DNA from 2 places in the Pseudoduganella aquatica genome. Region 2 is predicted to be linked to the other one. Evidence: predicted binding sites of a transcription regulator. Region 2 holds the regulator's gene; the other holds the start of a gene.
The links. Region 2 encodes LexA, which represses DNA repair genes until DNA is damaged. Its sites were predicted from a motif close to ACTGTATNNNNATACAGT; they were not measured.
Positions count from the first base shown of each region.

Region 1 (14,956 bases), 1.0 Mb from region 2:
AGCGCCAGCTCGGACTGCATGCGCATGCCCGCCAGCGGGGTTTTCATCTGGTGTGCGGCGTCGGCGATGAAGCGCTTCTGCATCTCGATCGACAGCGACAGCCGGGCCAGCATCTCGTTGAGCGAGCGCACCAGCGGCGTGATCTCTTCCGGCACCTGGCGCGAATCGATGGGGCTCAGGTCGTCCGAGCTGCGCGCGCGGATGCGTTCCTGCAGCTGGGCCAGCGGCGACAGCCCCCGCGCCAGCGCGAACCACACCAGGGCCAGTACGATGGGCAGCACGATGAACTGCGGCAGGATCACGCCCTTGATGATTTCATTGGCCAGCTTGGCGCGTTTTTCCAGCGTCTCGGCCACCTGCACCAGCGCCACGCGCGACTCCTCGGCACCCTGGTCCTCCAGCGCCACCCATGAGTAGGCGATGCGGATGGGCGTGCCGTGCATATTGCCGTTGCGGAACTGTACCATGCCGGGCTTGGCCCGGTCTTCCTCCTGCGGCGCGGCCAGCTCGCGGTCGCCGTCCACGTAGGCGCCGTCGGGGCCGGCGATCTGGAAGTACACGCTGTCCACGTCGTCCGCGCGCAGGATGTCGCGGGCCGAGCCGGGCAGGCGCGGCGCCAGCTTGCCGTTCACTTCGTGGATCTGCTGCGCCAGCACGGTCACGCTGTCTTCCAGCGCATGGTCGAAGGGCTGGTTGGCGATGGACTTGGCCACCAGGTAGGTGATGGCGATGCTCATCGGCCACAGCAGCAGCAGCGGGGCCAGCATCCAGTCCAGGATCTCGCCGAACAGCGAGTGCTGGATGTCGTCCTCCTTGACGGCGCCGGCAGGCTCCTGCCAGGACAGGTCGTCCTGGTCCTGCTGGCTGGCTGCTGCGGCCTCGCGCTCGCCCACGGCTTACTTGGCTTCGCCGCGCGGCGTGTCGCTGAACTTTTCCAGGCAGTAGCCCAGCCCGCGCACGGTGGCGATGCGCACGCCGCCCACTTCGATCTTCTTGCGCAGCCGGTGCACATAGACTTCGATGGCGTTGTTGCTCACTTCCTCGCCCCACTCGCACAGGTGGTCCACCAGCTGCTCCTTGGACACCAGCCGCCCGGTGCGCGCCAGCAGCACCTCCAGCAGGCCCAGTTCGCGCGCCGACAGGTCCAGCATCTGGTCGTTGATATAGGCGCTGCGGCCCACCTGGTCGTAGCTGAGCGGGCCGTGCTTGATGATGGCCGACCCGCCGCCCTGGCCGCGCCGGGTCAGTGCGCGCACCCGCGCCTCCAGCTCGGACAGCGCGAAGGGCTTGGCCATATAGTCGTCCGCGCCCAGGTCCAGGCCGTTCACGCGCTGCTCGATGGAGTCGGCCGCCGTCAGTATCAGCACCGGCAGCAGCGAGGAGCGCGCGCGCAGGCGGCGCAGCACCTCCAGCCCGGACAGCTTGGGCAGGCCCAGGTCCAGTATCAGCAGGTCGAACTCCTGGGTGGCCAGGGCGGTGTCCGCCTCCTGGCCGTTCTTTACATAATCGATCGCATAGCCGGACTGGCGCAGCGAGCGGGTCAGCCCGTCGGCCAGGACGCTGTCGTCTTCGGCAAGTAAAATACGCATAATGTCACCCGGTTGCAGAAGCCCCCATTGTGTTTCATTTTACTCAAGGGGGCCAGTTTTTGATCCGCCTCAAACGCGATTGAAAACAATGCTTGCAAAAAGCACTGGTTTTTTATACAGTACCACCTGAATCGACTAAACCACTTGCCGAAAGATCATCATGGACGACAAAAAAGGCGCAGTACCCGCAGGCGAAAAAGCCAAGGCGCTTGCCGCAGCACTGGCACAAATTGAAAAGCAGTTCGGCAAGGGCTCGGTCATGCGCATGGACGCCAGCGCGCCGATCGAAGAAGTGCAAGTGGTCTCCACCGGCTCGCTGGGCCTGGACATCGCGCTGGGCGTAGGCGGCCTGCCGCGTGGCCGCGTGGTGGAAATCTACGGTCCGGAATCGTCGGGTAAAACCACGCTGACGCTGCAAACCATCGCCGAGATGCAGAAACTGGGCGGCACCTGCGCCTTTATCGACGCCGAGCACGCGCTGGACGTGGGCTATGCGCAAAAGCTGGGCGTGAACCTGCACGAGCTGCTCATTTCGCAGCCGGACACCGGCGAACAGGCGCTGGAAATCTGCGACGCGCTGGTGCGCTCCGGTTCCGTGGACATGGTGGTGGTCGACTCGGTCGCCGCGCTGACGCCGCGCGCCGAGATCGAAGGCGACATGGGCGACTCGCTGCCGGGCCTGCAAGCCCGTTTGATGTCCCAGGCGCTGCGCAAGCTGACCGGTTCCATCAACCGTACCAACACCCTGGTTATCTTCATCAACCAGATCCGCATGAAGATCGGCGTAATGTTCGGTTCGCCGGAAACCACCACCGGCGGCAATGCGCTGAAGTTCTACGCCTCCGTGCGCCTGGACATTCGCCGCACCGGCTCCATCAAGTCGGGTGACGAGGTGATCGGCAACGAAACCAAGGTCAAGGTCGTCAAGAACAAGATCGCGCCGCCGTTCAAGGAAGCGCACTTCGACATCCTGTACGGCGCGGGCACCTCGCGCGAAGGCGAGATCATCGACCTGGGCGTGGAAGCGAAAATCGTCGAGAAGTCCGGCAGCTGGTATAGCTACAACGGCGAGCGCATCGGCCAGGGCAAGGACAACGCCCGCACCTACCTGGTGGAGCGTCCGGAACTGGCGCACGAAATCGAAAACAAGGTACGCGCTTCCCTGGGCGTGCGCGAGCTGCCACCCCTGGGCGCCGAGCCGGCGCCCAAGCTCAAAGCCGTCGAGTAAGCTGGCTGTGCGGCGGGTTACGCCGCTGCGCGTCTAACCCGCCCTACGTTGTAGTTGCGTAGGGCGGGTTAGCGGCAAGGCCGCGTAACCCGCCAAGCCGGCGAACCACCGAATTCCCATCATGCCTCTGCCTCCCATCAGCCTGAAAGCGCGCGCGCTGCGACTGTTGTCCGCGCGCGAGCACAGCCGCATGGAGCTGGCGCGCAAGCTGGCGCGCCATGCGGAGGAGGGCGACGACATCGAAGCCCTGCTCGACTTCCTCGAAAAAAACAACTGGCTGTCCGAAGAACGCTTCTCCGAATCGCTGATCCACCGCCGCGCCGCGCGCTACGGCAACAGCCGCATTGTGGCCGAACTGCAACAGCACGGCATCAAGGGCGAAGCGCTGAGCGAATTGAAGGCCGGCCTGGCCGAAGACGAAACGGCGCGCTGCTGCGAAGTGTGGCGCCGCAAATTCGGCGCTCTGCCGCAGGACGCCCAGGAGCGCAGCAAGCAAATGCGCTTCCTGCTGCAGCGCGGCTTCTCCCAGCGCGCCATCCAGACCGCCATGAAAGGCGTGGACCTCGATGAGCTGGACGGCCTCGGTGGCGGCGCGTAGCGACGCCCTGAAGGCCCTGCTGCTGGCGGCCTGGCTATGGCTGCCCAGCTGGGCCGTTCTAAATACCGACCACGTCCAAGGCGCCAGCGACGCGCTGGCCCTGCTGGCCTTCTCCCTTCTGCTGCTGGCCGCGCCCCTGGTGCTGGTGCCCGGCGTGCGCCGCTATTTCCTGCTGTGGACGCCGCTGGCGCTGCTGGTGGGCCCGTATTGCTATCTGACCCTGGCCTACGGCAGCGTGCCCGGCGACGCGCTGCTGTCCTCCGCGCTCAACACCGGGCTGGCCATGAGCGCGCAGGTGTTGGCCTCCTTTGGCTGGAAGCTGTGGCTGGTGCCGCTCAGCCTGCTGCTCTACCTGTGGCTGGCCTTTTCCATCAGCCCCGGCTGGCGGCTGGACACGGCCGCGCGCAAGCGCCTGCTGGCCTGCTGCCTGATGCCGGTAATGCTGGCCCTGGTGGCGCGCCAGGCCGTGGGCCACGCCGTGCGCCTGCCGCCGCTGCTGGAACAATCCACCATCAACCTGGCTTTCCCCAGCGGCCTGGCGGCCTCGCTGTGGCGCGTGACCGGCTACGAGCGCGCGATCGCCGGGGCCGGTTTTGCCAGCGTGCAGGGCCGTTCCAGCGTGGGCGACGCGCCCATGCTGGTGGTGCTGGTGGTGGGCGAAAGCCTGCGCAGCGACCATCTCGGCATCAACGGCTACGCGCGCAACACCACGCCCGGATTGGCCGCGCTGGGGCCGCAATTGCTGTCCTTCCCCGACGTGGCGTCCACCGCCAATTGGACCGGCTATGCCATGCCTGCCATCGTGAGCCATGCGACGGGCAAGCAGCGCGCCACGCTGGTCCCCACCTTCCGCGAAGCCGGTTTCCGTACCGCCTGGCTGTCCAACCAGGAGGTGTCCGTCTACGGCGCCAGCGCCGAGGTGCGGGAATATGCCCGCAACAGCATGGACTTCCACCTGCGCACCGACGACAACCTGCTGCCGATGTTCACCTCCTTCGTGCGCCAGGCCGGGCCGCGCCAGTTCCTGGTGCTGCATATGATAGGCAGCCACATTCCGTACGAGGAACGCTACAGCGGCGCCTCGCGCGTGTTCCATCCCACCTTGAGTGACGCCGGCGTCGACAATCCGCTGCCGAAGAACAAGGCCGAGGCCATCAATTCCTATGACAACACGGTGGTCGAGACCGACCGCTTCCTGGCCCGCATGATCGCGGTGCTGCAGGCCGAGCAGCGCCCGGCCGTGCTGGTGTTTACCTCCGACCACGGCGAAAACCTGTTCGACGACCAGCGTCAGCTCTTCATGCACGCCCAGCCCGGCCCCACCCGCTACGACACCCACGTGCCCTTGCTGGTGTGGATGAACGCGCCTTACCGCCAGGCCTATCCGGCGGTGGTGGCCGCCTTGCAGGCCAACCGCGCCAAGCCGGTCGGCCACGCCAGCATGTTCGCCTCGGTGCTGGAACTGGGCGCCGTGGCGTGGCAGGGCAGCGACGCGCGCGCCAGTTTTGCGTCGCCCATGTACCAGCCAGGTCCGCGCCCGGTGACGCTGGAACTGAGCGGCCCCAGCGCGCCCTACGAGAGCCTGAAATAAGGCCGGGGACAGCCCCGGGGCTAGCATGGCGGCGGCCCGCGTGGGCTCATGAAAAGTCGCTAATTAACATATGCCACGTCGCAACTCGCGCCGGGGTGTGCTACACTTTTGGGGTTTTTGCAGCACCGCGGGTGCGGTGGTTGTCCGTAGAAGCTGCGGCAACGTGCATTCTTGTTAAGAGAATAGTGCAAGGCTGCTTACTAATTTTTGCCGCGCAAGCGGCATCGGTCTTATGTCCCTGTCAACTCCAGTCTCCCGACGTGCGCTGCGGCACACGCGCGCTATAGACATCCAGGCGTTCGCGCGCGAGGATGGCCTATGGGATCTTGACGCCCGTATCACCGACATCAAAGTTAACGCCACCAAGCTCGCCTCCGGCATGCGCGAAGGCGGCACGCCCCTGCACGACCTCTCCTTGCGCATTACGGTAGACCGCCAACTGACCATCGTTGCCGCCGAAGCCGTTTCTGACGCGGTTCCCTATCCTGGTTTCTGCAACACCATCGGCCCGGCGTACGCGGCCCTGGTGGGACTGAACCTGATGAAGGGGTTCCGGCATGAACTCAAGCAGCGCCTCTCTGGCGTCGCCGGGTGCACCCATCTGACGGAACTGGCCCAGATCCTGCCAACGGCGGCAGTCCAGGCCTTCGCTAACGATGTCTGGCCGACGCATGATGCGGCTAGCGACAACGTTCCGCATGAAAAGCCTTTCCAGCTCGACAAGTGCCACGCCCTGCGTACCGATGGCGGGGCAGTTGCCCGGTTTTACCCGCGCTGGGTAGCGAGCAAGCCCGAGTTGGCCTAGCGCACGCACCATCCTCGTTTTATACATATCAACTTTCAACATCAGTTTTAATCAAAAGGGAAGCCAGCATGAAAATCCATGAGTATCAAGGCAAAGAAATCCTCCGAAAATTCGGAGTGACGGTTCCGCGCGGTATCCCGTGCCTGTCCGTAGACGAAGCAGTCAAAGCTGCCGAGACGCTGGGCGGTTCGGTTTGGGTAGTCAAGGCGCAGATCCATGCTGGCGGCCGCGGCAAAGGCGGCGGCGTGAAAGTGGCCAAGTCGCTGGAACAAGTCAAAGAATACGCTGACCAGATCCTGGGCATGCAGCTGGTTACCCACCAGACCAGCGCGGAAGGCCAGAAAGTGCGCCGCCTGCTGATCGAAGAAGGCGCGGACATCAAGAAGGAACTGTACGTTTCCCTGGTGACCGACCGTGTTACCCAGCGCGTAGTCCTGATGGCTTCCTCCGAAGGCGGCATGGACATCGAAGAAGTGGCTGAATCGCATCCAGAACTGATCCACACCATCGCCATCGACCCAGCCGTCGGCCTGACCGACGCTGAAGCCGCCGGCATCGCCGCGAAAATCGGCGTACCGGAAGGTTCGATCGCCGACGCCGTCACCAACCTGCAAGGCCTGTACAAAGCCTACTGGGAAACCGACGCATCGCTGGCCGAAATCAACCCGCTGATCCTGACCGGTTCGGGCAAAGTCATCGCCCTGGACGCCAAGTTCAACTTCGACGCCAACGCCCTGTTCCGCCAGCCGGAAATCGTCGCTTACCGCGACCTGGACGAAGAAGATCCAGCTGAAGTCGAAGCCTCGAAATTCGACCTGGCCTACATCTCCCTGGACGGCAACATCGGCTGCCTGGTCAACGGCGCCGGCCTGGCCATGGCCACCATGGACACCATCAAGCTGTTCGGCGGCGAGCCGGCCAACTTCCTGGACGTGGGCGGCGGCGCAACTGCCGAGAAAGTCACCGAAGCGTTCAAGATCATGCTGAAGAACCCAGAGCTGAAAGCTATCCTGGTGAACATCTTCGGCGGCATCATGCGTTGCGACGTGATCGCCGAAGGCGTGATCACCGCATCGAAAGCCGTTTCGCTGAAAGTGCCTCTGGTGGTGCGCATGAAGGGCACCAACGAAGACCTGGGCAAGAAGATGCTGGCCGATTCCGGTCTGCCTATCATCGCCGCCGACACCATGGAAGACGCAGCCAAGAGCGTCGTCGCCGCTGCAGCCGGTCAAGCTTAATTAAGGAATCAACATGTCCATTCTGATCAATAAAGACACCAAAGTCGTCACCCAAGGCATCACCGGCAAGACCGGCCAGTTCCACACCCGTATGTGCCGCGAATACGCGAACGGCAAAAATGCCTTCGTCGCAGGCGTGAACCCGAAGAAAGCCGGCGAAGACTTCGAAGGCATTCCAATTTTCGCTAACGTTACCGAAGCGAAAAAAGAAACCGGCGCCAACGTTTCCGTGATCTACGTCCCACCAGCAGGCGCAGCTGCCGCCATCTGGGAAGCCGTGGAAGCCGAAATGGATCTGGCCATTTGCATCACCGAAGGCATTCCTGTCCGCGACATGATGGCCCTGAAGGACCGCATGGCCAAAGCCGGCTCGAAAACCCTGCTGCTGGGCCCTAACTGCCCAGGTCTGATCACCCCAGACGAAATCAAGATCGGCATCATGCCAGGCCACATCCACCGCAAGGGCCGCATCGGCGTGGTTTCCCGTTCGGGCACCCTGACCTATGAAGCAGTTGCACAGCTGACCGCTCTGGGCCTGGGCCAATCGTCGGCAGTTGGTATCGGCGGCGACCCGATCAACGGTCTGAAGCACATCGACATCATGAAGGCCTTCAACGACGATCCGGATACCGACGCGGTCATCATGATCGGCGAAATCGGCGGTCCAGACGAAGCCAACGCTGCTCTGTGGATCAAGGACAACATGAAGAAGCCAGTAGTCGGCTTCATCGCTGGTGTTACCGCTCCTCCGGGCAAGCGCATGGGCCACGCCGGCGCGCTGATCTCCGGCGGCGCAGACACCGCGCAAGCCAAGCTGGAAATCATGGAAGCCTGCGGCATTACCGTCACCAAGAACCCGTCCGAAATGGCGCGTCTGCTGAAAGCAATGCTGTAATTCACTCTTTTAGTGAATAATAACGGGGAGCTACGGCTCCCCGTTTTTTATTGTCCGGAGGGTAGGTTTGGGGAAGATCATCATTTCGCGCGACGGCGTGGTTGAGCAGGAAGTCCCGCTGAGCCGGGAGCGCATGAGCATAGGCCGCCGCAGCCGCAACGACATCGTGCTGGACCATGCCGCCGTCAGCGGCGAGCACGCCGTCATCACCACCATCCTCGACGAATCCTTCCTGGAAGACCTGCGCAGCACCAATGGCACTTTTGTCAACGGCCAGCGCGTGGGCAAGCATTTCCTGCAACACCAGGACAGCATCAAGATTGCCAAGTACAGGATTGAATACCTGGCGGACGGCGTGCGCCCGGTCCCGGGGGCTGTCCCGGCCAGCGAGGGCGCCACGGTCCCGGTTGCCGCCCCGCGCCGCCCGGCGCCGGCGCCGCTGGCCGCAGCCGCTGCCATGCCCCAGCCGGCCGCCGTGCTGGGCCGCATCGAAGTGCTGAACGGCGCCAACGCCGGCAAGCAGCTGCCGCTGACCAAGCCGCTCACCACGCTGGGCCGGCCCGGCGTGCAGGTCATCGTCATTTCGCGCGCGCCGGACGGCTATGCGGTGGCGCAAGCCGAAGGCGAGGCCATCGCCACGGTCAACGGCACGCCGCTGGGCAAGCAGCCGCAGCGCCTGCAAGACGGCGACGTGCTCGACCTGAGCGGCACGCAAATGGCATTCAAACAAGATTTCGCCTGACAAAAATCGTCAGCTGCCAAACTTTGACAGCCGAGCTGACAAAAATCGTCAGTTCCAGGAAGCAAAAGTGACGAAAATTGGCAGAAATCCGGTCCAAAAGCCGGTTTTCAGGCCTGGCACAGCAATTGCTCTAACTCAAGTGTGGCACCAAACAACCAGTTCACCTCTTGAGGAGCAATAAAATGAAATCCATGAAAATGATGAAGAAACAAGCACAAGCCGGTTTCACCCTGATCGAACTGATGATCGTTGTGGCCATTATCGGCATCCTGGCTGCTGTAGCGATCCCAGCCTACAGCGACTACACCGCCAAAGCAAAAGCGGCAAACGCGCTGTCGTCGATTGATTCGCTGAAAACCGCAGTTGCTCTGTGCGCTCAAGAAGCTGGTGGCATTGCGACCGATTGCAATTCCGGCAAGGGCGGCGTGCCTCTGGACTCGGCTTTCACGCCTACCAAAGAAGTTAAGAGCGCTACCGTGTCTGGCGCTGGCATCATCACCATGACTTTCGCCAAGGGTATCGCATCCGGTGTTGACGAGCTGGCCGTGAAGTTCACGCCAAACGTCGCGGCAGGTTCGTCGGCTACTACCTGGGCCGTGGATGCTTCGGCCATTACTCACACGGCAGTCAAAGCGGCGCTGGAGAAGAACAACATAGCTGCTGCTCCAGCAACGCCATAAGCTGATATCGCATTATTCACTAACGGCGCTACGGCGCCGGCGAAAAAAAACCTGGCCTTGGCCAGGTTTTTTTTTCGTCCTTACACAATCTTCTGCCGGTCGGCGATCAGCGCCTCGTAGGTGAGGTTTTGCAGCAAGGTGTAGTGGGTGGGATCGAGGTTGATGAACTGCACGCCGTAGGTAAACACTTCGGCCTTGTCCGCAGTGGCGGGCTTGATCACATTGATATTGCGGATGCTGGCCTGCGTATTCACCAGCACCTGCCGGTTGCCGGGCTGCGCGATCAGCGTGAACGACAGTCCCACCACCGCATCGCCGGACTCCAGCGGCCGCTTCGACTCGATCAGCGCGCCCGACACGCTCAGGTTCACCAGGAACACCGACACGCTGCCAGTCGCATCGCAGGTGAGCTGGGCAGGGATATCCACCTTCACCCGCATCGCGGTGCGCAAGCTGGTGCCCTGGATTTTTTCGGGGAAGGACAGGTGGGCGTAGAACAGCGGCCGCCCGAACACGCGCTGTACGATGGCGGAAAACGAGCACACGTTCACGCCCGAAAACACGCGTATGGTCAGCTTGTCGCCATCGTTGACGGCAATCGGCGCACCATTCTCGAACGGCACCTTGACGATCATATACTCGTCCTTCACCCAGCCGATCAGCGTGGAAAAGTGCTGTACAGGCTTGACGGTCCGGTGCGTGATGAACTGTATCCTGCCACCCACCTGCAGGTTCATCTGCTCGAACTCGTATTCCTGCGGCTTGACTTCACCCGGCGGAGTACCACTGCTCATTCGTGCGCCCTTTTGTTGTGCCTATGTCTATAAATTTAATTATATACCGGCAGTAAAAGTTTTACACTATTGCAATAAATCAGCCTTTGTCCAAAACATATGCCCTGATTCAGGTCTTCGCGCAGCTGCGCGGCAGATGGCAGCTGCCACAAGGGTTTAGCTGGTCACGCTCCAGTCGCCGCTCTTGCCGCCGTGTTTTTCCATCACGCGGATGTCCGTCATCACCATGCCGCGGTCGACGGCTTTGCACATGTCGTACACGGTCAGCAGGCCGACCTGGACGGCGGTCAGCGCTTCCATTTCCACGCCGGTCTTGCCGTAGGTTTCCACTTGCGCGCGGCAGTGCACGCTGGAATTGGCTTCGTCGGTGCTGAAGTCGACCGTCACGCGGGTCAGCGCCAGCGGGTGGCACAGGGGCACCAGGTCGCTGGTGCGCTTGGCGCCCATGATGGCGGCGATGCGCGCGATACCCAGGACGTCACCTTTCTTCGCGCTTCCCGCTAAAATGATTGCCAGCGTCTCGGGCTTCATGCGGATGCTGCCGCTGGCGACGGCCGTGCGGTGGTTTTCCTGTTTGGCGCCGACGTCGACCATGTGGGCCTGGCCTGTGGTGTCGAAGTGGGTCAGCTGGTCTGGGGTGGGAGTGCTGGTCATTGGGGTATAGTTAGTCAGTTGCAGGTATCGACAGGTATCATATCATTGTGAAATCAAAACGTTTTTTGCCGCGCTTGCTCCCCCTGGCTGCATCCCTGCTGTTCGCCGCGCCTATCGGCGTGGCCGAGGCGCAGCTGCTGCCGTCCAAGCCCCTGAACCTGCCCAGCCTCGGCGACACCGAGCGCCAGGAGCTCTCCCCGCTGATCGAGCGCAAGCTGGGCGAGGAGATCATGTATGACATTCGCAGCAACAAGGATTATCTCGATGATGCGCCCATCCTCGAATACCTGAACTCGCTGGGCAACACGCTGGTGACGGCCCATCCGGGCGCGCGCGGCGAGGCCAGCTTCAATTACTTCTTCTTCGCCGTGCGCGACGGCCAGCTCAACGCCTTCGCGCTGCCGGGCGGTTTTATCGCCGTGCACTCGGCGCTGCTGCTGGCGGCGCAGTCCGAGTCCGAACTGGCTTCGGTGCTGGGACACGAGATCGGCCACGTGGCGCAGCGCCACATTGCGCGCCAGCTGGGGCAGCAGAAGCAGGACGCGCTGATACCGCTGGCGGCCATGATACTGGCCATCCTGGCGGCCAAGTCCAGCCCGGACGCGGCCATGGGCGTGATGATGGGCGGGCAGGGCCTGGCCATCCAGCGGCAGCTCAATTTCGGCCGCGACGCCGAGCGCGAGGCGGACCGGGTCGGTTTCCAGATCATGGGCGAGGCGGGCTTCGACACCAGCGGCATGGTGGCCTTTTTCCAGCGCATGCAGACGGCCAGCCGCAACTACAGCGACCTGGTGCCCGCCTACCTGCTGACGCACCCGCTGACCACCGAGCGCATCGCCGACATCCAGGCCCGCATCCGCGAGCAGCCCTACAAGCAGCGGCTCGACAGCCTGGCCTTTTACCTGGTGCGTTCGCGCGCGCGGGTGCTGCAGGATATGAGCACGCAGGGGCTGGCCGAGGCGATGCAGTATTTTGAAAGCCTGATGGAGCAGGACAACCGTCAGCAGAAGACGGCGGGCCAGTACGGCATGGCGTTTGCCATGTTCAAGAAGAATGACTACGCGGCGGCGCAGCGCTGGCTGGACAAGGCGCGCGCCACCATCGAGGCGCCCATGCCGAAGGGCGTGTTCGGCATGGCCCAGCGCGATACGGCGCCGACGGTGTTCACCAGCTTGTCGCTGGATATCAAGCTGGCGCAGGAATCGAATGCGCCGCTGATTGCTGCGGCGTTGAAGGAGGCGTCGGCGGCGCACCAGCAGTTCCCCTTGTCGCGCGGGATTGCGCACCAGTACGCGGAGGCCATGATCGCGTCCGGCCAGCTCGAGGAGGCGGCGCGCTTCCTGCGCGAGCAGGCGCAGTTCTACAAGGAGGAGCCGGAGGTGCATGACTTGCTGGCCAAGGCTTATTCCAAGCAGGGCAAGATGGCTTTGCAGCATATGGCGCTGGCGGAGTCCTACACCTTGCAGGGCGGCACGCTGGCGGCGCTGGATCAGCTCAACCTGGCGCGCAAGTCGACCGATGCGTCGTTTTATGACCAGGCGCAGATTGACGCCAGGGAGCGCGAGCTCAAACAGCGGCGCAAGGATGCGATGGGGGATAAGTACAAGGAGCCGTAGGCGGCGCTTGGCGGGTTACGCGCGCGCCGCGCGCTAACCCGCCCTACGAAGTTACGAAATTTACGGAATTTGGAGGGGGCGTAGGGCGGGTTAGCACGGAGTGCGTAACCCGCCGGGCGTCACGCCGGCGCGTCCGGCTGCGGCTGGCGGATGAAACCGAATTGCGCGGGTATGCCGTCACTGCGCACGCGCTGCACGCCGATCGCGCCGCCATCACCGCTACGCAGTGTCAGCGCGCCTTTGCCGCCCTCCAGCCAGGCCATCAGCGCCTCGTCATCCATGGCGCGGCCATCGATTTCCAGCAGCGTCATGGCCTGCGCCACGTCGCGGTCGTCCAGCTGGGCGATCACGGCGCCGCGCTGCAGGAGCAGTTCGCCGGCCTCGGTCAGATACGCCGCCTCCGGCTGCCCAAGGGCCTCTCCGGTATGCAGCACAAAACCCTGCGCCGGATCGGTGCGCGCCACAAACGGCGTGGTCTCCAGGTTCAAATACACGCGCTGCGGACCGTTCTGGAAATACCAGCAGCCGCGCTCGTCGCTGGCGTAGTTGCGCACGATAAAACCCACCAGCGCCGCATTGCTCAGCTTGTCGCCCGGCAGGCCGAGGTGCTGCGCGCGCTCGTCGCGCATGCGCCAGTTGCCGCGCGCATCCAGGCCCAGCCAGCCGTAGCAGTGCGGCACGTTGGGCCATTTGGCCAGTGCTTGTTTTACGATGTCATCCATGCTTCAAGCTTCGCACATCCGGCCCTTGCCCGCCGCGCGGCTGGCGTTTTCGCCTTCCAGGAAATGGATCAGCCGCTGCGGCAGCCAGCTCAGCGAACCCGGCGGCGCGCCGGCCGCAAAGCCCACGTGGCCGCCGTGCTCCGGGTAATCGAGCAGCACGCCGGGCGCGGCTTTGCGCGGCAGGTGGATGCCGGGCAGGAAGGGATCGTTTTTGGCGTTCAGCACCAGCGTCGGCACCGTGATGTCGGTCAGCACATGCTTGGCGCTGGCGCGGTCCCAGTAGTCTTCCGTGTTGCGGTAGCCGTGCAGCGGCGCGGTGACCACGTTGTCGAAAGCGTACAAGTCCTTGGCGGCCATCAGCGCGTTCAGGTCGTACAGGCCGGGGAACTGCTTGAGCTTGGCCACGCACTTGGGCTTGAGCGTGTTCAGGAACATGCGCGTGTAGAGCAGGTTGAAGCCGCGCGACAGCGACTCCCCGCCGCGCGCCAGATCCAGCGGCGCGGACACGGCGCAGGCCGCATCGACGATCTCGGCCTGGTGCTGCGACTCGCCCAGCCAGCGCAGCAGCGCGTTGCCGCCCAGCGATACGCCGGTGGCGTAGAAGCGGCTGCAGGCCGCGTCCATGGCGCGCGCGTGCAGGCGGCGTATCACCCAGTCGATTTCGGCGGCGTCGCCGGAATGGTAGAAGCGCGGCGCCAGGTTGGGCTCGCCCGAGCAGCCGCGGAAGTGCGGCACCGCGCCGGACCAGCCGCGCGCCCGCACTTCGGCCATCAGGGCGCGCGCGTAGTGGCTGTCGGACGAGCCTTCCAGGCCGTGGAACAGCACCACGAAAGGCTGGCCGGGCTGGCCGTCGACAAAATCGACATCGACGAAATCGCCGTCCGGCGTCTGCCAGCGCTCGCGGCGGAAGGCCACCGCCGGCTTGCTGATGCAGACGGCGGGATAGATGGTTTGCAGATGGCCGCTGGGCAGCCACCGTGGCGCGGTGTACTTCATCGCCGGCCGCTCAGTGCAGCACCTGCGCCGGATTGTCCACGGGCACGGGGCCGGGCGCCACGGACACATGGCGCAGCACGATGCGCCAGCCTTTCGGCGTTTTGATATAAACGTTGCTGGCCACCAGGTGGGCCGGCTCGCCGGTGGCGGCGGTCACGCCCTCCACCACGGAATGAATCGAGCTCATCAGGTTGTGGGTCTCGTGCAGCACGGCCGGCATGATGTGCAGGCCGCCGTGCTCCAGGATGATGGACCACGATTCGCGGATGGCGCGGTGCCCCACCAGGCGCGGACCGCCCGGATGCACGCAGGCGATTTCCTCGTCGTCGGCCCACAGGGCCATCAGGGCGTCCACGTCGGCCCGGTTCAGCGCGTCGTAAAAGGCGGCTTCCACTTCGCTGGCGCTACCGTTCAATTGTTTTTTTGACATGGCAGACTCCGGGCCTGAATAATCAGTGATGGGCAACCACGGCGCCTGGCTTGAGGCGGTAGGCGGTGCCGCAGTACGGGCATTTGGCCACGCCGTCGTGATTGAATTCCAGGAACACGCGCGGGTGCGAGGACCACAGCGGCATGGCCGGGTTGGGGCAGTGGGCCGGCAGGTCTTTGCCGTCGAGTTCTACTGCGTTGGCGGCTGCTGGCTGGGTGGTGTTGCTCATCTTGGCGATCTCCGTGTAACGTAGGCTGAAAACACCGATTTTAACGGATTCGCGCAATTCCCAGAATCATCGGTAGAATAGCGCCTGATCTACAGTACCGGCCGCTTGCGTTCGTTTCCACAAAAACAACGCGCGCGTGGCAGGAAAAC
Region 1 is NZ_CP086370.1:6,428,052-6,443,007, reverse strand. It holds gene KT882_RS28740 (sensor histidine kinase N-terminal domain-containing protein) at 1-893, opposite strand, end outside; gene KT882_RS28735 (response regulator) at 897-1,589, opposite strand; gene recA (recombinase RecA) at 1,750-2,817, shown strand; gene recX (recombination regulator RecX) at 2,939-3,415, shown strand; gene KT882_RS28720 (phosphoethanolamine transferase) at 3,384-5,006, shown strand; gene KT882_RS28715 (DUF2889 domain-containing protein) at 5,239-5,811, shown strand; gene sucC (ADP-forming succinate--CoA ligase subunit beta) at 5,880-7,049, shown strand; gene sucD (succinate--CoA ligase subunit alpha) at 7,063-7,944, shown strand; gene KT882_RS28700 (FHA domain-containing protein) at 8,012-8,686, shown strand; gene KT882_RS28695 (pilin) at 8,869-9,366, shown strand; gene KT882_RS28690 (flagellar brake protein) at 9,447-10,160, opposite strand; gene moaC (cyclic pyranopterin monophosphate synthase MoaC) at 10,317-10,814, opposite strand; gene KT882_RS28680 (beta-barrel assembly-enhancing protease) at 10,889-12,430, shown strand; gene KT882_RS28675 (DUF2946 family protein) at 12,550-13,152, opposite strand; gene KT882_RS28670 (YheT family hydrolase) at 13,156-14,148, opposite strand; gene KT882_RS28665 (YybH family protein) at 14,159-14,578, opposite strand; gene KT882_RS28660 (zinc-finger domain-containing protein) at 14,601-14,807, opposite strand.
Region 1: recA (recombinase RecA) is a predicted target of LexA. The motif match lies at 1,693-1,710, and genes of this name have one in related genera.

Region 2 (14,956 bases):
ATCGTCGCACGCGCTGGCCTACGCGGCCAAGCTGGCGGCCACGCTGCCGAAGGACAAGATCGTGCTGGCCAACCTGTCGGGCCGTGGTGACAAGGACATGCATACAGTAGCGGAGCGCATGGGCTTGAAATTCGGGTAATCCCGGTTTCGTCCCATCCACGCCCACTACTGATAAGGAAATGAATATGTCCCGTATTGCACCAACTTTCGCCGCCCTGAAAGAACAGAAAAAAACCGCCCTGGTCACCTTTATCACCGCAGGCGACCCCGGCCCCGATGAAACCGTTCCGCTGATGCACGCCATGGTGGCGGGCGGCGCCGACATCCTGGAACTCGGCGTGCCGTTTTCCGACCCCATGGCCGAAGGCCCTGTCATCCAGCGCGCCTGCGAGCGCGCGCTGGTGTTCGGCGTCGGCATCCGCGACTGCTTCGAGTATGTGCGCGAGTTCCGCAAAACCAACCAGACCACGCCGGTGGTGCTGATGGGCTACGCCAATCCCATCGAGCGCATCGGCCAGCAAGCCTTTATCGCCAACTCGCTGGAGGCGGGCGCGGACGGCGCCATCGTGGTGGACTATCCGCCCGAAGAGTGCGAGGAATTCGCCGCGCAGATGCGCGCGGCGGGCCTGGACCTGATCTTCCTGCTGGCGCCCACCTCGACCGAGGAGCGCATTGCCCAGGTGGCCAAGGTGGGCGGCGGCTTCAGCTACTACGTGTCGCTGAAAGGCGTGACCGGCGCCGGCAATATCGACACCGTGGAAGTGGCCGAACGCCTGAAGGCTATCCGCAAGCACGTGCAGCTGCCGATCGGCGTGGGCTTCGGCATCCGCGACGGCGCCACCGCCCGGGCCGTGGCCGAAGTGGCGGACGCGGTGGTGATCGGCAGCCGCATTATCCAGGAGATCGAGAACGCGCCAAAAGGCGCTGCGCCGGCCGCCGTGCAGGCCTTTGTTTCGGGCATCCGCAGCGCGCTGGACGCCTGAAAATCTCACGATCGTGCGGAAAGTTGTCCTGGTGTAAAGTTCGACAGTGGCGGCTAAAACAGCTACACTGCCGCCACTGAATTGTGCATTAGGAGAAATTTATGAGCTGGTTGGAAAAATTGCTGCCACCGCGCATCCAGCGTTCCGAAGCTGCCGCACGCAAGACCATGCCTGAAGGCCTGTGGGTCAAATGCCCATCGTGCGAGGCAGTGCTGTACCGTACCGATCTGGAATCGAACCTGCACGTTTGCCCCAAGTGCGACCACCACATGCGCATCCGCGCGCGCGAGCGCCTGGACGGCCTGCTGGACGCCGGCGGCCGTTATGAAATCGGCCAGGAAGCCCTGCCGGTCGACACGCTGAAGTTCAAGGATAGCAAGAAATACCCGGACCGCCTGAAGCAGGCCATGGAAGCCACCGGCGAGACCGATGCGCTGATCGTCATGGGCGGTGCCATCATGAGCCTGCCGGTTGTGGTGGCGTGTTTCGAGTTCGAATTCATGGGCGGCTCCATGGGCTCCGTGGTGGGCGAGCGCTTTGCGCGCGGCGCCCAGGTGGCGCTGGAGCAGAAAGTGCCGTTCATTTGCATCACCGCCACCGGCGGCGCGCGCATGCAGGAAGGCCTGCTGTCGCTGATGCAGATGGCCAAGACCACTTCCATGCTGACCAAGCTGTCCGAGAAGAAGCTGCCGTTCATCTCGGTGCTGACCGATCCGACCATGGGCGGCGTGTCCGCCTCCTTCGCCTTCATGGGCGACGTGGTGATCGCTGAACCGAAGGCGCTGATCGGCTTCGCCGGCCCGCGCGTGATCGAGAACACGGTGCGCGAAAAGCTGCCGGAAGGCTTCCAGCGCGCCGAGTTCCTGGTGCAAAAAGGCGCCGTCGACATGATCGTCGACCGCCGCAAGATGCGCGAAGAAATCGCCCGCCTGCTGGCGCTGTTGCAAAGCCAGGCCGTCGAAGTGCTGGCCTAAGAAACACCCGGGGCAGGGTCCAGCGGACCCGGCCCCACCTCCCGCCTGGAATACCTCCCCGATGTCTACTCTCCCGACTACTTTGCCCGCCTGGCTGGCGCTGATCGAATCGCGCCACGCTGTCACTGAAATCAATATGGGCCTGGACCGCGTGCGCGCGGTCAAGGAGCGCATGGCGCTGGCCTTCAGCTGTCCGGTCATCATGGTGGCCGGCACCAACGGCAAGGGGTCGACCTGCGCCATGCTGGAGTCCATCCTGCTGCGCGCGGGCTACAAGGTGGGCTTGTACATCAAGCCGCACTTCCTGGATTTCAACGAGCGTGCCCGGGTCAACGGCGATCTGGCCAGCGACGAGGCCCTGGTGGCCAGCTTCAATGTGGTGGAGGCCGCGCGCGGCGACACCATGCTGACGTATTTCGAGTTCACCACGCTGGCCATCATGCATCTGATGGCCAACTCGGGGCTGGACGTGGCGATACTGGAAGTGGGCCTGGGCGGCCGCCTTGACGCGGTGAACGTGATCGATGCGGACGTGTCCATCGTCACCAGCGTGGATATCGACCATACCGACTACCTGGGCGATAACCGCGAGCAGATCGGCTATGAGAAGGCCGGCATTTTCCGCTCCGGCAAGCCAGCGATCTGCAGCGACCCGGTGCCGCCGAAGTCGCTGATCGATTACGCCGAGGGCATAGGCGCGGACCTGTGGCTGATGGGCCGCGATTTCAATTACTCGGGCGACAAGCAGCAGTGGAACTACGGCGGCCGCAGCCAGCGCCGCAACTCGCTGGCTTACCCCAGCCTGCGCGGCGCCAACCAGCTGCTGAACGCGTCGGCCGTCCTGGCCGCGCTGGAGGCGCTCAAGCTCGAGCTGCCGGTGGGCGCGCAGGAAGTGCGCACCGGCCTGGTGACGGTGGAGCTGCCGGGCCGCTTCCAGGTGCTGCCGGGCCGCCCGACCGTCATCCTGGACGTGGCGCACAATCCGCACGCCGCTTCCGCGCTGAACCAGAACCTGGGCAATATGGGCTACCACCCGTACACCTTCGCCGTGTTCGGTTCGATGCACGACAAGGATATCGACGGCGTGATCAAGGCCATGTCCGAGCATGTGGACCACTGGTGCCTGGCCACGCTGCCGTCGCCGCGTTCGGCTTCGGGCTCGGAACTGGCCGCCAAGGTGCAGCTGATCCAGGAAGACCGGCCCGAGCGCACCGTGAACATATTCGACGATCCGGCACAAGCTTTTGCAAATGCGATGAGCCGTGCCAGCGAGAATGATAGAATTGTGGTCTTCGGATCGTTCCTGACCGTTGCCGGCGTCATGGCAGCGCGAAAATCCGCACTTCACTGACATCACCGACTGAAAACCACGCATGGGCTTGTTCTCGAAACTCAGCAAAAACAAGCAGGAAGCCGCTAGCCAGGATAGCGGCTATTACACCAGCGCAGCCGACAGCTCCGCGCTGGAACTGGCCAAATCCAAGCGTGCCAGCGCAGCCGACCGCGACGGCGGCGCGCGCCGCACCCGCGCGCGCGACGCCGCTCCGGATCCGGTCTTGCCTGAAAAGAAACGCGCGCGCCGCCGCCTGGTAGGCGCGATCGCGCTGGCGCTGGCCGTCGCGGTGGGCCTGCCCATGCTGCTGGACTCCGAGCCCAAGCCGCTGGCGTCCGATATCGCCATCCAGATTCCATCCAAGGACAAGCCGGCCGACGCCGCGCCAGCCGCCGCCGTTCCCGCGTCGCGCGTGGACGCGGCCGATGCGCTCGACAAGAGCGAGGAAATTGTCAAGGATGCACCGGCCGCCCACGCGCCCGCCGCCAAGCCGGCTGCCGTGGCGACGCCCGCCGCGCCGATTGCTGCGCCGGTGCTTGCTCCCGCCATCGCCCCCGTCCTGGCCGCTGCGCCGCAAGCCGCCGAAGCGAAACCGCATGCCGACGCGGCCAAGCCGGCCAAGGACAGCGTCAAGGAAAGCCTGAAGGAAAGCAGCCGCGCCGCCGAGGCCAAGCTGGAGGCCGACGCGAAGGCCAAGGCGGAAGCCAAAGCCAAGGCCAAGGCCGAGGAAATCCGGCACGCCAAGGCGGAGGCCGACGCCAAGGCGGAAGCGGACGCCAGGGCGGAAGCCAAGGCCAAGCTGGACGCCAAGCGCGCCGCCGAGGCCAAGCTGGCCGAGAGCAAGCACGCCAAGCCGGAGACCGAAGCCAAGCCGAAGTCCGAGGACGCCGCGCGCGCCATGGCCATCCTGGAAGACAAGCCCTCGGACACCAAGTACCTGGTGCAGGTGGCCGCCGTGGCCACGCAGGAAAAAGTGGACGAGTTGCAGAGCAAGCTCAAGGAAGCGGGCATCAAATCCTTTACGCAGAAGGTGACCACGGCCAGCGGCGCCCTGACCCGCATCCGCGTGGGGCCGTTCCCGAACAAGGAAGAAGCCGAAAAAGTGCGCGCCAAGCTGAGCAAGATCGGCCTGAGCAGCAGCCTGGCCACTTCCTGACCGACATGACCGCAGGGCTGCGCTGACGTGACGCTATTCGATTACCTGGTGATATTCGTGCTGATCGCCTCCGTTGTCATCAGCACCATGCGCGGCCTGGTCAAGGAAATGATTTCATTGGCCAGCTGGATCGTGGCTTTCGTGGTGGCCAACGCCTACGGCGCGCAGCTGGCGCAGATGCTGCCGGCGATGGTGCCGGGCGAGGTGGTGCGCCTGATCCTGGCCTTTATCGTACTGTTCATCGGCGTGCGCATCTTGATGGGACTGCTGGGCATGGCGGTCGATGCGCTGATCAAGGCGGGCGGCCTGAGCCTGGCGGACCGGGGCCTGGGCGGCCTGTTCGGCCTGGGGCGGGGCCTTGTAATCGTGCTGGCCGCAGTCATATTGTGCGGGATGACCACGATACCGCAGCAGGATTTCTGGAAGAACGCGCTATTGAGTCCGCTCGCGGAGACCGGTGCGCGCACCGTGAAACCATTCCTGCCCGCTGCCTTTGCGCAGCATGTGCAATTTTAGAATTCTTTAAATCCGTAGTACCAGTCCAGGAGCACTACCATGTGTGGCATCGTCGGCGTCGTATCCCATCAACCCGTCAATCAAATGCTGTATGACGCCTTGCTGCTGCTGCAGCATCGCGGCCAGGACGCAGCGGGCATCGCGACCAATCACAGCAGCATGTTTTCCATGCACAAGGCCAACGGCCTGGTGCGCGACGTCTTCCGCACGCGCAATATGCGTTCGCTGCAAGGCACCACCGGCATCGGCCACTGCCGCTATCCTACCGCCGGCTCGTCCAGCGAAGAGGAAGCGCAGCCGTTCTACGTCAACGCGCCGTTCGGCATCACGCTGGCGCACAACGGTAACCTCACCAACTGGGAACAGTTGAAAGAGGAAATGTTCAAGAACGACCGCCGCCACATCAACACGGACTCCGACTCGGAAGTGCTGCTGAACGTGCTGGCGCATGAAATCCAGACCGCCACCACCGGCCTGAACCTGGACCCGGACGCAATTTTCAAGGCCGTCACCGTGCTGCACCGCCGCGTCAAGGGCGGCTACGCCGCCGTGGCGCAAATCGCCGGCGTGGGCCTGCTGGCCTTCCGCGACCCGAACGGCATCCGTCCGCTGTGCCTGGGCATCAACGAAACGCCGGAAGGCACCGAGTACCTGATCGCCTCCGAATCGGTGGCGCTGGAAGGCATGGGCTTCCGCTTCGTGCGCGACGTGGAACCGGGCGAAGCCATCTTCATCGACGCCGACAAGAAGCTGCACGCGCGCCAGTGCGCCGACAACCCGCAGCTCAATCCCTGCGTGTTCGAATTCGTCTACCTGGCCCGTCCGGATTCCGTCATCGACGGCGCCTCGGTGTACGCCACCCGTTTGAAAATGGGCGAGTACCTGGCCGACAAGATCAAGCGCGAAATCCCGGACGGCGAAATCGACGTGGTCATGCCGATTCCCGACTCGTCGCGTCCGGCCGCCATCCAGCTGGCGCTGCGCCTGGGCGTGGAATACCGCGAAGGCTTTATCAAGAACCGCTACATCGGCCGCACCTTCATCATGCCGGGCCAGGCCGCGCGCAAGAAGTCCGTGCGCCAGAAGCTGAACGCGATTCCGCACGAATTCAAGGGCAAGAACGTGCTGCTGGTGGACGACTCCATCGTGCGCGGCACCACCTCGCGCGAGATCGTGCAGATGGCGCGCGACTCCGGCGCCAAGAAGGTGATCTTCGCTTCCGCCGCGCCGCCGGTGATCTACCCTAACGTGTACGGTATCGACATGCCGACGCGCGACGAGCTGATCGCCTATGGCCGCACGACGGAAGAAGTGTGCAAGGAAATCACGGCCGACTACCTGGTGTACCAGGACATCGACGCGCTGAAGCAGTCCATCACCGACGTCAATCCCAAGCTGACCAAGTTCGAGGCGTCGTGCTTCGACGGCATCTACGTGACCGGCGACGTGTCGCCCGACTACCTGGACAAGCTGGAATACAACCGCCACCATCCGAAAAAGCCGGCGGCCGCGGAGGATGCGGGCCGGACGCAGCTGAATTTGAACGCGGCCACCACCGAAGGGTGATGTCCCAGCCCGGCCGCCAAGCGCGCCGGGCTTTTTTTTGACTTGAGATCATGACAGAAAAGAAAAATTACGGTTTCACCACCACCATCCTGCACAACGACCGCCAGAAGGGCATCGAGCACGGTTCGCTGCACAAGCCGGTGCACACCTCGGTGGCCTTCGGCTACGGCGACGCGCGCCAGCTGGCCTCGGTATTCCAGGGCAAGGAGCCGGGCTTCCGCTACGGCCGCCAGGGCAATCCCACCGTGTCCGCGCTGGAAGACAAAGTGAACAAGATGGAGCAGGGCGTGGCCACCTTGTGCTTCGCCACCGGCATGGGCGCCATCGGCGCCGTGTTCCAGGCGCTGCTGCGCGCAGGCGACCATGTGGTCTCGTCGTCCTTCCTGTTCGGTAACACCAACTCGCTGTGGCAGACGGTGGCGGGGCAGGGCGTGGCGGTTGATTTCGTGGATGCGACCGACGTGGACTATGTGGCTGCGGCCATTCAGCCGAACACCCGCATCGTCTTCGTCGAGACCATCGCCAATCCGCGCACGCAGGTGGCGGACCTGAAGCGCATCGGCGAGCTGTGCAAGGAGCGCGGCATCCTCTACATCGTGGACAACACCATGACCACGCCCTACCTGTTCCAGCCGAAGACGGTGGGCGCGGGCCTGGTGATCAATGCGCTGACCAAGTCGATCGGCGGCCACGGCAACGCGCTGGGCGGCAGCCTGACCGACACCGGCGCCTACGACTGGACGCAGTTCCCGAATATTTTCGAGAACTACAAGAAGGCGGCGCCGGCGCAGTGGGGCATCACGCAGATCCGCGCCAAGGGCTTGCGCGACTTCGGCGCCTCGCTGGGACCGGAAGCGGCGCACCACATCGCCGTGGGCGCGGAGACGCTGGCGCTGCGCATGGAGCGCACCTGCGCCAACGCCAAGGCGCTGGCCGAGTTGCTGGAAGCGGACGAGCGCGTGGCGGCGGTGTACTACCCGGGTCTTCAGTCGCACCCGCAGTACGCCATTGCCTCGGCACTGTTCCGCGCGCACGGTTCGCTGCTGAGCTTTGAGCTGAAGGACGGCATCGACTGCTTCGATTTCCTGAACCGACTGAGGCTGGCGATTCCGGCCTCCAACCTGGGCGATACGCGCACGCTGATCATTCCGGTGGCGCACACCATTTTCTACGAGATGGGTGCGGAACGCCGCGCGTCGATGGGCATCGCGGAGTCGCTGATACGCGTGTCCGTCGGCATCGAGGATACGGCCGATTTGCTGGAAGATTTCAGCTGCGCGCTGGAGGCCTGCTAAGGCGGCGGGTTACGGTGCTGCGCACCTAGCCCGCCCTACGTTGCGGGGCTGGACTGGTAGGACGGGTTAGGCGGAACGCCGTAACCCGCCATGCTTACCAGGGCTGCGCGCCTTCCATCTGATAAGGATGGCGCCAGCCGGGCAGGGCCGCGATGCGGTCCAGCCAGGCCTGTACGCGCGGCGGGTAGTTCACATTGGCCTGTTCGGGCCAGTACAAATAACCGCAGATGGAAAAGTCCGCCATGCTGACGCTGTCATCGAGCAGGAAGGCGCGGCCGTCGGCCAGTTCATTGTCCAGGCGCTCGATGTCCGCGTTGAAACGGTTGCGGAACCAGGGCAGCACGGTGCCTGCGTAAGCCTCGGGATCGAACTTCTGGCCGTAGCGCAGGTGCGCCATGGAGAAACCGATGCGGTTCGCTTCCCAGAACAGCCACTCGCGCACGCGCTCCAGGCGCTGCTGCGTTTCACCGCCGTAGGCTTTCAGATGTTCCGCCAGGTGCAGCAGGATGGCGTTGGACTGCACATAGGCGCGGTCCCCATGCACCAGCAGCGGCACCTCGCCATATTTGGCCAGGCTGCGGAAAGGCTCGGGGCGCGCGGCGCGCTCCAGGCGCAGATCGATTTCCTCGTACTCATGCGGCACGCCGGCCACTTCCATGGCCAGCTTGACCTTGTAGCTGTGGCCGGACTCGCAATTGCCGTAAAGCTTGAAGCTCGCCATGCTGCCGTCCGCCGGTTAATGCCAGCTGCGGAGCAGGCCGACCGCCAGGCCTTCCAGTGCGAACTCCTCCGCTTCCGGATCAACGGTGATCACTTTGAAATCCGGGTTTTCAGGGAACAGTTCGACGGTCGAACCGGTCTTCTTGTAGCGCTTGACCGTGACTTCGTTGCCGATGCGGGCCACCACGATCTGGCCGTTCTTGGCGCTGTCCACCTTTTTGACGGCCAGCAGGTCGCCGTCCATGATGCCGATGTCGCGCATCGACTCGCCGCGCACTTTCAGCAGGTAGTCGGGCTTGGCTGAGAACAGGGAAGGGTCTACGCTGTAGCTGGTTTCCAGGTTTTCCTGGGCCAGGATGGGCGAGCCGGCGGCCACGCGGCCGATCAGCGGCAGCGACATCATATTGGATGCGGCGGCAGCGGCGGCGTGCGCCAGTTTGGTGGCGGCCGATTCGGCGTGCGCACCCAGCAGGCGAATGCCGCGCGAGGTGCCGGCGGCGATCTCGATGGCGCCCTTGCGCGCCAGGGCCTGCAGGTGTTCCTCGGCGGCGTTGGCCGATTTGAAGCCCAGCTCGTTGGCGATTTCGGCGCGGGTGGGAGGGAAGCCGGTATTGTCGATGGCATCCTTGATCAGATTGAGAATTTGTTCCTGGCGTGCGGTGAGCTTGATCATGGTGCGTTAGCTCTGAGAGCTGTGGATATAGACAGACTGTATTTTTGTACAGTGCGCGAGCTAATGCAAGGGATTTTGTTGATATGTGCGAAATATTTTCATGCAATCGGCCCGATGACCTCCTCCAGCGAGCCTGCCTGCAGTATTTTGTCTTCCCAAGTATTCAATTCTTCCGGTTTGGCGTGGGAGATGCGCAGTTCGGCACTGGCGGAAAGTGGCCCGAAACGCAGCTGCAGCAGCTTGCGCACCACGGCGCGCCGGCCTTCCTCGCGGCCTTCCTCCCGACCCTCCTGCAAACCCACCTCCCGACCCTCCTGCAAACCCACCTCCCGGCCTTCCTGCAAACCCACTTCTCTGCCTTCCTCCAAGCCTTCTTTGCGGGCCCGGTCTTTGGCCATGCGTATCATAAGGTTCTCGAACGGCATTTCCTTGCTCCTGTTGAGTTCGTCAATCCGCACGGCCAGCTGGTCTTGCAAGTCGCCGGGGATCTTCATCATCCAGTCTAGTACATTGAAAAGATCGAGTATGCGTTGCGGGTCCCAATGCCGCGCATACATTAATGAGGTCAGCATTGCCTTGGATTCGAAGCGTTTCCTGGGCTCGTGGCGGGTGCGCAGCGTCATCAGGTGGGCGGCGGTCAGCAGGGCGAAAGCGTTGTTGCTGGCCAGTAGCCGGTCCAGATGCGGCCAGAAGTCCAGCAATTTGACTGTGGGGAAATATATGGCGGCTTCGCAGCCGAACAGTTCGCATTGGAAGCAGTCCGGCCGCCAAGAGGGGGACGGGTCGGCCAGTACCACCAGCGTCGCGATCGGGCAGCGGAAACGGTCGTAGAGGCGGTAGTAGTAGGTAAAGATGCGTTCGGCGAAGTCTTTTTCCCTGGCGCGCTGGATCGCCAGGTGCAGGTAGAGCAGCCTGGCATCGCCGTCCTTGCCGGTGACGCGCACCAGTTTGTCTATCCTGCGCTTGCCGAGCCTGGCGTCGCGCACCACCTGGGCCAGCTCCTGGTCAAGGAAGCTGTAATCCCGGCGCCAGTCGATGGCGTCATGGACGCGCGGGAAGAAGAACGCCATGAATTCGCGGAAATACGCCATCACGGCGTTTTTCCAGGGCGTGTCGTAGTCGTCGGTGGCTGGGCTCATGGGGTCAGCATGCCTGTCGCCGGGGCTGCCGGCCTTGCGCAAGCGCAAGCTGGGCGGCTGCTTGATTTTTCAGCGGAAAGGCGCTATAGTCGCGGGCTTACCTCTTCCCACACCCGTCTTGACGCCGGGGTGGGCTATATTCACAGTCCTTAAGGGAGTTTTCATGCGTCACTATGAAATCGTATTTATCGTCCATCCGGACCAAAGCGAGCAAGTGCCCGCGATGATCGAACGTTACAAAGCCAGCGTGACCTCGCGCGGCGGTAATGTACATCGCGTGGAAGATTGGGGCCGCCGTCAAATGGCTTACTCGATCCAGAAACTGGCTAAAGCACACTACATCTGCATGAACATCGAGTGCGACAACGAGACCCTGGTCGAGCTGGAAACCGCATTCAAATTCAATGATGCTGTTCTGCGTCACCTGACCGTGAAAATGAAGAAAGCGGAAACCGCTCCTTCGCCGATGATGAAATCGGTACAACGTGAAGACGCGGCCAAGAGCCATCGCGCCGAAGCCCAAGCAGCTGCAGCGGCCTAAGGGTCAAGTTTTTCATTGACCAGGAACTGAACTGAACCAGCTACAGGTAAACGCCCTCATCACCGAACGGGACACCATCAGGTACACCCCCGCCGGCATGCCGATCGTGACTGCAGTCTTGCAGCACAGCTCGCAGCAGATGGAGGCAGGCATCGCCCGTTTGACCGAATTCGAGATCCCCGCCCTGGCGGCAGGCGATCTGGCAAAACGGTTCAACGACGCGCCCCTGGGCGGCATTTATCAGTTCACAGGATTCCTGGCCAAGAAAAACCGCAATAGCAGAAGCCTGGTGTTTCACATCATTGATTTTAGTTTATTAGATACAGGAGCCTAAAATGGCATTCGGTAAAAAGTTCGACAAAAACAAGCTCAAGCTGAAAGAAAAGCGCAAGCAACAGAATCCTCTGTTCAAACGTAAGAAGTTCTGCCGCTTCACCGCCGCAAACGTAGAGCAAGTGGACTACAAAGACGTAGACACGCTGAAAGATTTCGTCCAGGAAAACGGCAAGATCATGCCAGCACGCCTGACCGGCACCAAGGCGCACTACCAGCGCCAAGTTGACACCGCAATCAAGCGCGCTCGTTATCTGGCCCTGCTGCCGTACACCGATCTGCACCACGCTTAATTAGCGCCGTCAGATTAGAAACTGGAGAGAACTATGCAAATCATTCTGTTGGAAAAAGTTGTTAACGTCGGCAACCTGGGCGACGTGGTTAAGGTCAAGGACGGCTACGCACGTAACTTCCTGATCCCGCAAAAGCTGGCCCGCCGCGCCACCACCGCCGCTGTTGCTGAATTCGAAGCAAAGCGCGCTGAACTGGAAAAAGCTGCCGCCATCAAGCTGGCCGCTGCCCAAGCCCAAGGCGAGAAACTGAACGGCATGACCGTGACCGTTTCGCAAAAAGCTGGTGTTGACGGCCGTCTGTTCGGTTCCGTGACCAACTTCGACATCGCTGAAGCCCTGACCAAAGCTGGTTTCGCTGTTGAAAAGGCTGCCGTGCGCATGCCTAACGGCCCGCTGAAAGTCACCGGCGAACACGCCGTGTCGGTATCGCTGCACACCGACGTCGTGGTTGACGTGACCGTTGCTGTGGTTGGCGAAGCTGCCTAAGTTTTTGTTGTAGAGAAATCTACGGCGAGACTGTTGTACATGTAAAAAAGCCGGGCTTGCCCGGCTTTTTTATTTTTTGCCCTTGCACCGAAGCAGGTATAATTCGCGCCATGAACACCCCCTCCGATCCACAGGTAGATTCGCTACGCATTCCGCCGCATTCCATCGAAGCAGAACAGTCCGTCATCGGCGGCCTGCTGCGCGACAATGCCGCGTTCGACCGTATCGCGGATTTCATGAATCCCGACGATTTCTACCGCTATGATCACCGCATCATCTTCGAACAGATCGTCCGCCTGATCAACGGCTCCAAGCCGGCCGACGTGCTGACCGTGTTCGAAGCGCTGTCCATGCTGGGCAAGGCGGACGAGGTGGGCGGCATGGCCTATCTGAACGCGATGGCGCAGAACACGCCCTCGGCCGCCAATATCCGGCGCTACGCCGAGATCGTGCGCGACCGCGGCATCCTGCGCCAGCTCATCACCGTGGCCGACGAGATTTCCGGCCAGGCCTTCAGCCCGCAGGGCAAAGAGGTCAAGCAGATGCTGGACGAGGCCGAGTCCAAGATTTTCGCCATCGCCGAGCAGGGCGCCCGCGGCGCCCAGGGCTGGCTGCCGGTGCAGCCGCTGCTGACCCAGGTGGTCGAGCGCATCGACGAGCTGTACAGCCGCGACAATTCCAGCGAAATCACCGGCGTGCCGACCGGCTTCATCGACCTGGACCGCATGACCTCCGGCCTGCAGCCGGGCGACCTGGTCATCGTGGCCGGCCGTCCGTCCATGGGCAAGACCGCGTTCTCGGTCAACATCGGCGAGAACGTGGCGGTCGACGCCGGCCTGCCGGTGGCCATCTTCTCCATGGAGATGGGCGGCACCCAGCTGGCCATGCGTATGCTGGGTTCGGTGGGCATGCTGGACCAGCACCGCCTGCGGACCGGTAAGCTGAATGATGAAGACTGGCCGCGCCTGACCAACGCCATCCAGAAAATGAACGACGCCCAGGTGTTCATCGACGAAACGCCGGCGCTGAATCCGATCGAGATGCGCGCCCGCGCGCGCCGCCTGTCGCGCCAGTGCGGCAAGCTGGGCCTGATCATCGTCGACTACCTGCAGCTGATGCAGGGCAGCAAGCCGGGCGACAACCGCGCCTCCGAGATTTCCGAGATCTCGCGCTCGCTCAAGGGCCTGGCGAAAGAGCTGCACTGTCCCGTCATCGCGCTGTCGCAGCTGAACCGTTCGCTGGAACAGCGGCCCAACAAGCGTCCCGTGATGTCCGACTTGCGCGAATCGGGCGCTATCGAGCAGGATGCCGACGTCATCATCTTCCTGTACCGGGACGAGGTGTACAACCCCGACTCACCCGAAAAAGGCACGGCCGAGATCATTATCGGCAAACAGCGTAACGGCCCGATCGGCGCAATACGTTTGACCTGGATGGGCATGTACACCAAGTTCGGCAACTACAGCGGCTCGCTGACGACCTACCAGGGCGACTAAGTTTTCGAATTTCGCACTACCCCCGCAGTACCCGCAATTTTCTGAGGCCGCCGCGTGGCGGCTGCCTGCAGTAACGATGATTCATGATTGGAGAATAATATGTTTGGACGCTTGATGCCCACCGAGGGCAAGTTTTTTGACCTGTTCAACCAGCACGCCGAGCTGTGCGTCAAAGGCGCCAAAGAAATGCTGGCCCTGATGACCAACTTCGACGACCTGGAAAACCGCGTGCACGCCATCGAAGGCATCGAGAAACAGGCCGACAAGATCACCTACGCCACGGTCGACCTGCTGCACAAGACCTTCATCACCCCGATCGACCGCGACGACATCCACAAGCTGATCACCAAGATGGACGACATCCTGGACCTGATGGAAGACGCCGGCCAGACCGTGTCGCTGTACGACCTGCACTCGGTCACGCCGGAAGCCAAGCGCCTGGCCGAACTGGTGCTGGCCTGCACCGAGAAGGTCAAGGACGCCGTGGCCCTGCTGCACAATATGGACAATTCGCGCCAGATCGTCGCCATCTGCGAAGAGATCGACCGCCTGGAATCGGACGCCGACCACGTGATGCGCGCCGCCATGTCCAAGCTGTTCCGCGACGAACCGGACGTGCGCAACCTGATCAAGATGAAGGCCATCTACGAAATCCTGGAAACGGTGACCGACCGTTGCGAAGACGTGGCCAACATCATCGAAGGCATCATCGTCGAAAACGCGTAATTGCCACCCTTCGCCACTACGAAAAAAGAATAATCCATGAATAGCGTACAAATGAGCATCTATGTGCTGGGAGTGCTGGTCTTCCTGGCGCTGGTGTTTGACTTCATGAACGGCTTCCACGACGCCGCCAACGCGATCGCCACCGTGGTCTCGACCGGCGTGCTCAAGCCGCAGACCGCCGTCGCCATGGCCGCCTGCTTCAACTTCGTCGCCATCTTCGTGTTCCACCAGCTGACCGTGGCCGCCACAGTGGGCAAGGGCACCATCGACCCCGGCGTGGTGGACCAGTACGTCATCTTCGGCGCGCTGATGGGCGCCATCGTCTGGAACCTGGTCACCTGGTACTACGGCATTCCGTCCTCGTCCTCGCACGCGCTGATCGGCGGCCTGGTGGGCGCGGCGGTGGCCAAGTCGGGCACCGGCGCGCTGATTTCCGCCGGCCTGATCAAGACCGTGGTGTTCATTGTGCTGTCGCCGCTGCTGGGCTTCCTGTTCGGTTCGCTGATGATGCTGCTGGTGTCCTGGATCTTCGTGCGCACCACGCCGCGCAAGGTCGACACCTGGTTCCGCCGCCTGCAGCTGGCCTCGGCCGCCGCCTACTCGCTGGGCCACGGCGGCAACGACGCGCAAAAAACCATCGGCATCATCTGGATGCTGCTGATCGCGGCCGGCTACTCCGCCGCCGGCGACACCTCGCCGCCGCTGTGGGTGATCGTCTCCTGCTAC
Region 2 is NZ_CP086370.1:5,411,094-5,426,049, reverse strand. It holds gene trpB (tryptophan synthase subunit beta) at 1-139, shown strand, start outside; gene trpA (tryptophan synthase subunit alpha) at 186-983, shown strand; gene accD (acetyl-CoA carboxylase, carboxyltransferase subunit beta) at 1,085-1,957, shown strand; gene folC (bifunctional tetrahydrofolate synthase/dihydrofolate synthase) at 2,019-3,308, shown strand; gene KT882_RS24215 (SPOR domain-containing protein) at 3,331-4,446, shown strand; gene KT882_RS24210 (CvpA family protein) at 4,474-4,962, shown strand; gene purF (amidophosphoribosyltransferase) at 5,002-6,528, shown strand; gene KT882_RS24200 (cystathionine gamma-synthase family protein) at 6,579-7,823, shown strand; gene KT882_RS24195 (glutathione S-transferase family protein) at 7,918-8,544, opposite strand; gene lexA (transcriptional repressor LexA) at 8,560-9,216, opposite strand; gene KT882_RS24185 (RpnC/YadD family protein) at 9,315-10,355, opposite strand; gene rpsF (30S ribosomal protein S6) at 10,519-10,896, shown strand; gene priB (primosomal replication protein N) at 10,928-11,230, shown strand; gene rpsR (30S ribosomal protein S18) at 11,232-11,522, shown strand; gene rplI (50S ribosomal protein L9) at 11,556-12,008, shown strand; gene KT882_RS24160 (replicative DNA helicase) at 12,119-13,504, shown strand; gene KT882_RS24155 (DUF47 domain-containing protein) at 13,604-14,230, shown strand; gene KT882_RS24150 (inorganic phosphate transporter) at 14,267-14,956, shown strand, end outside.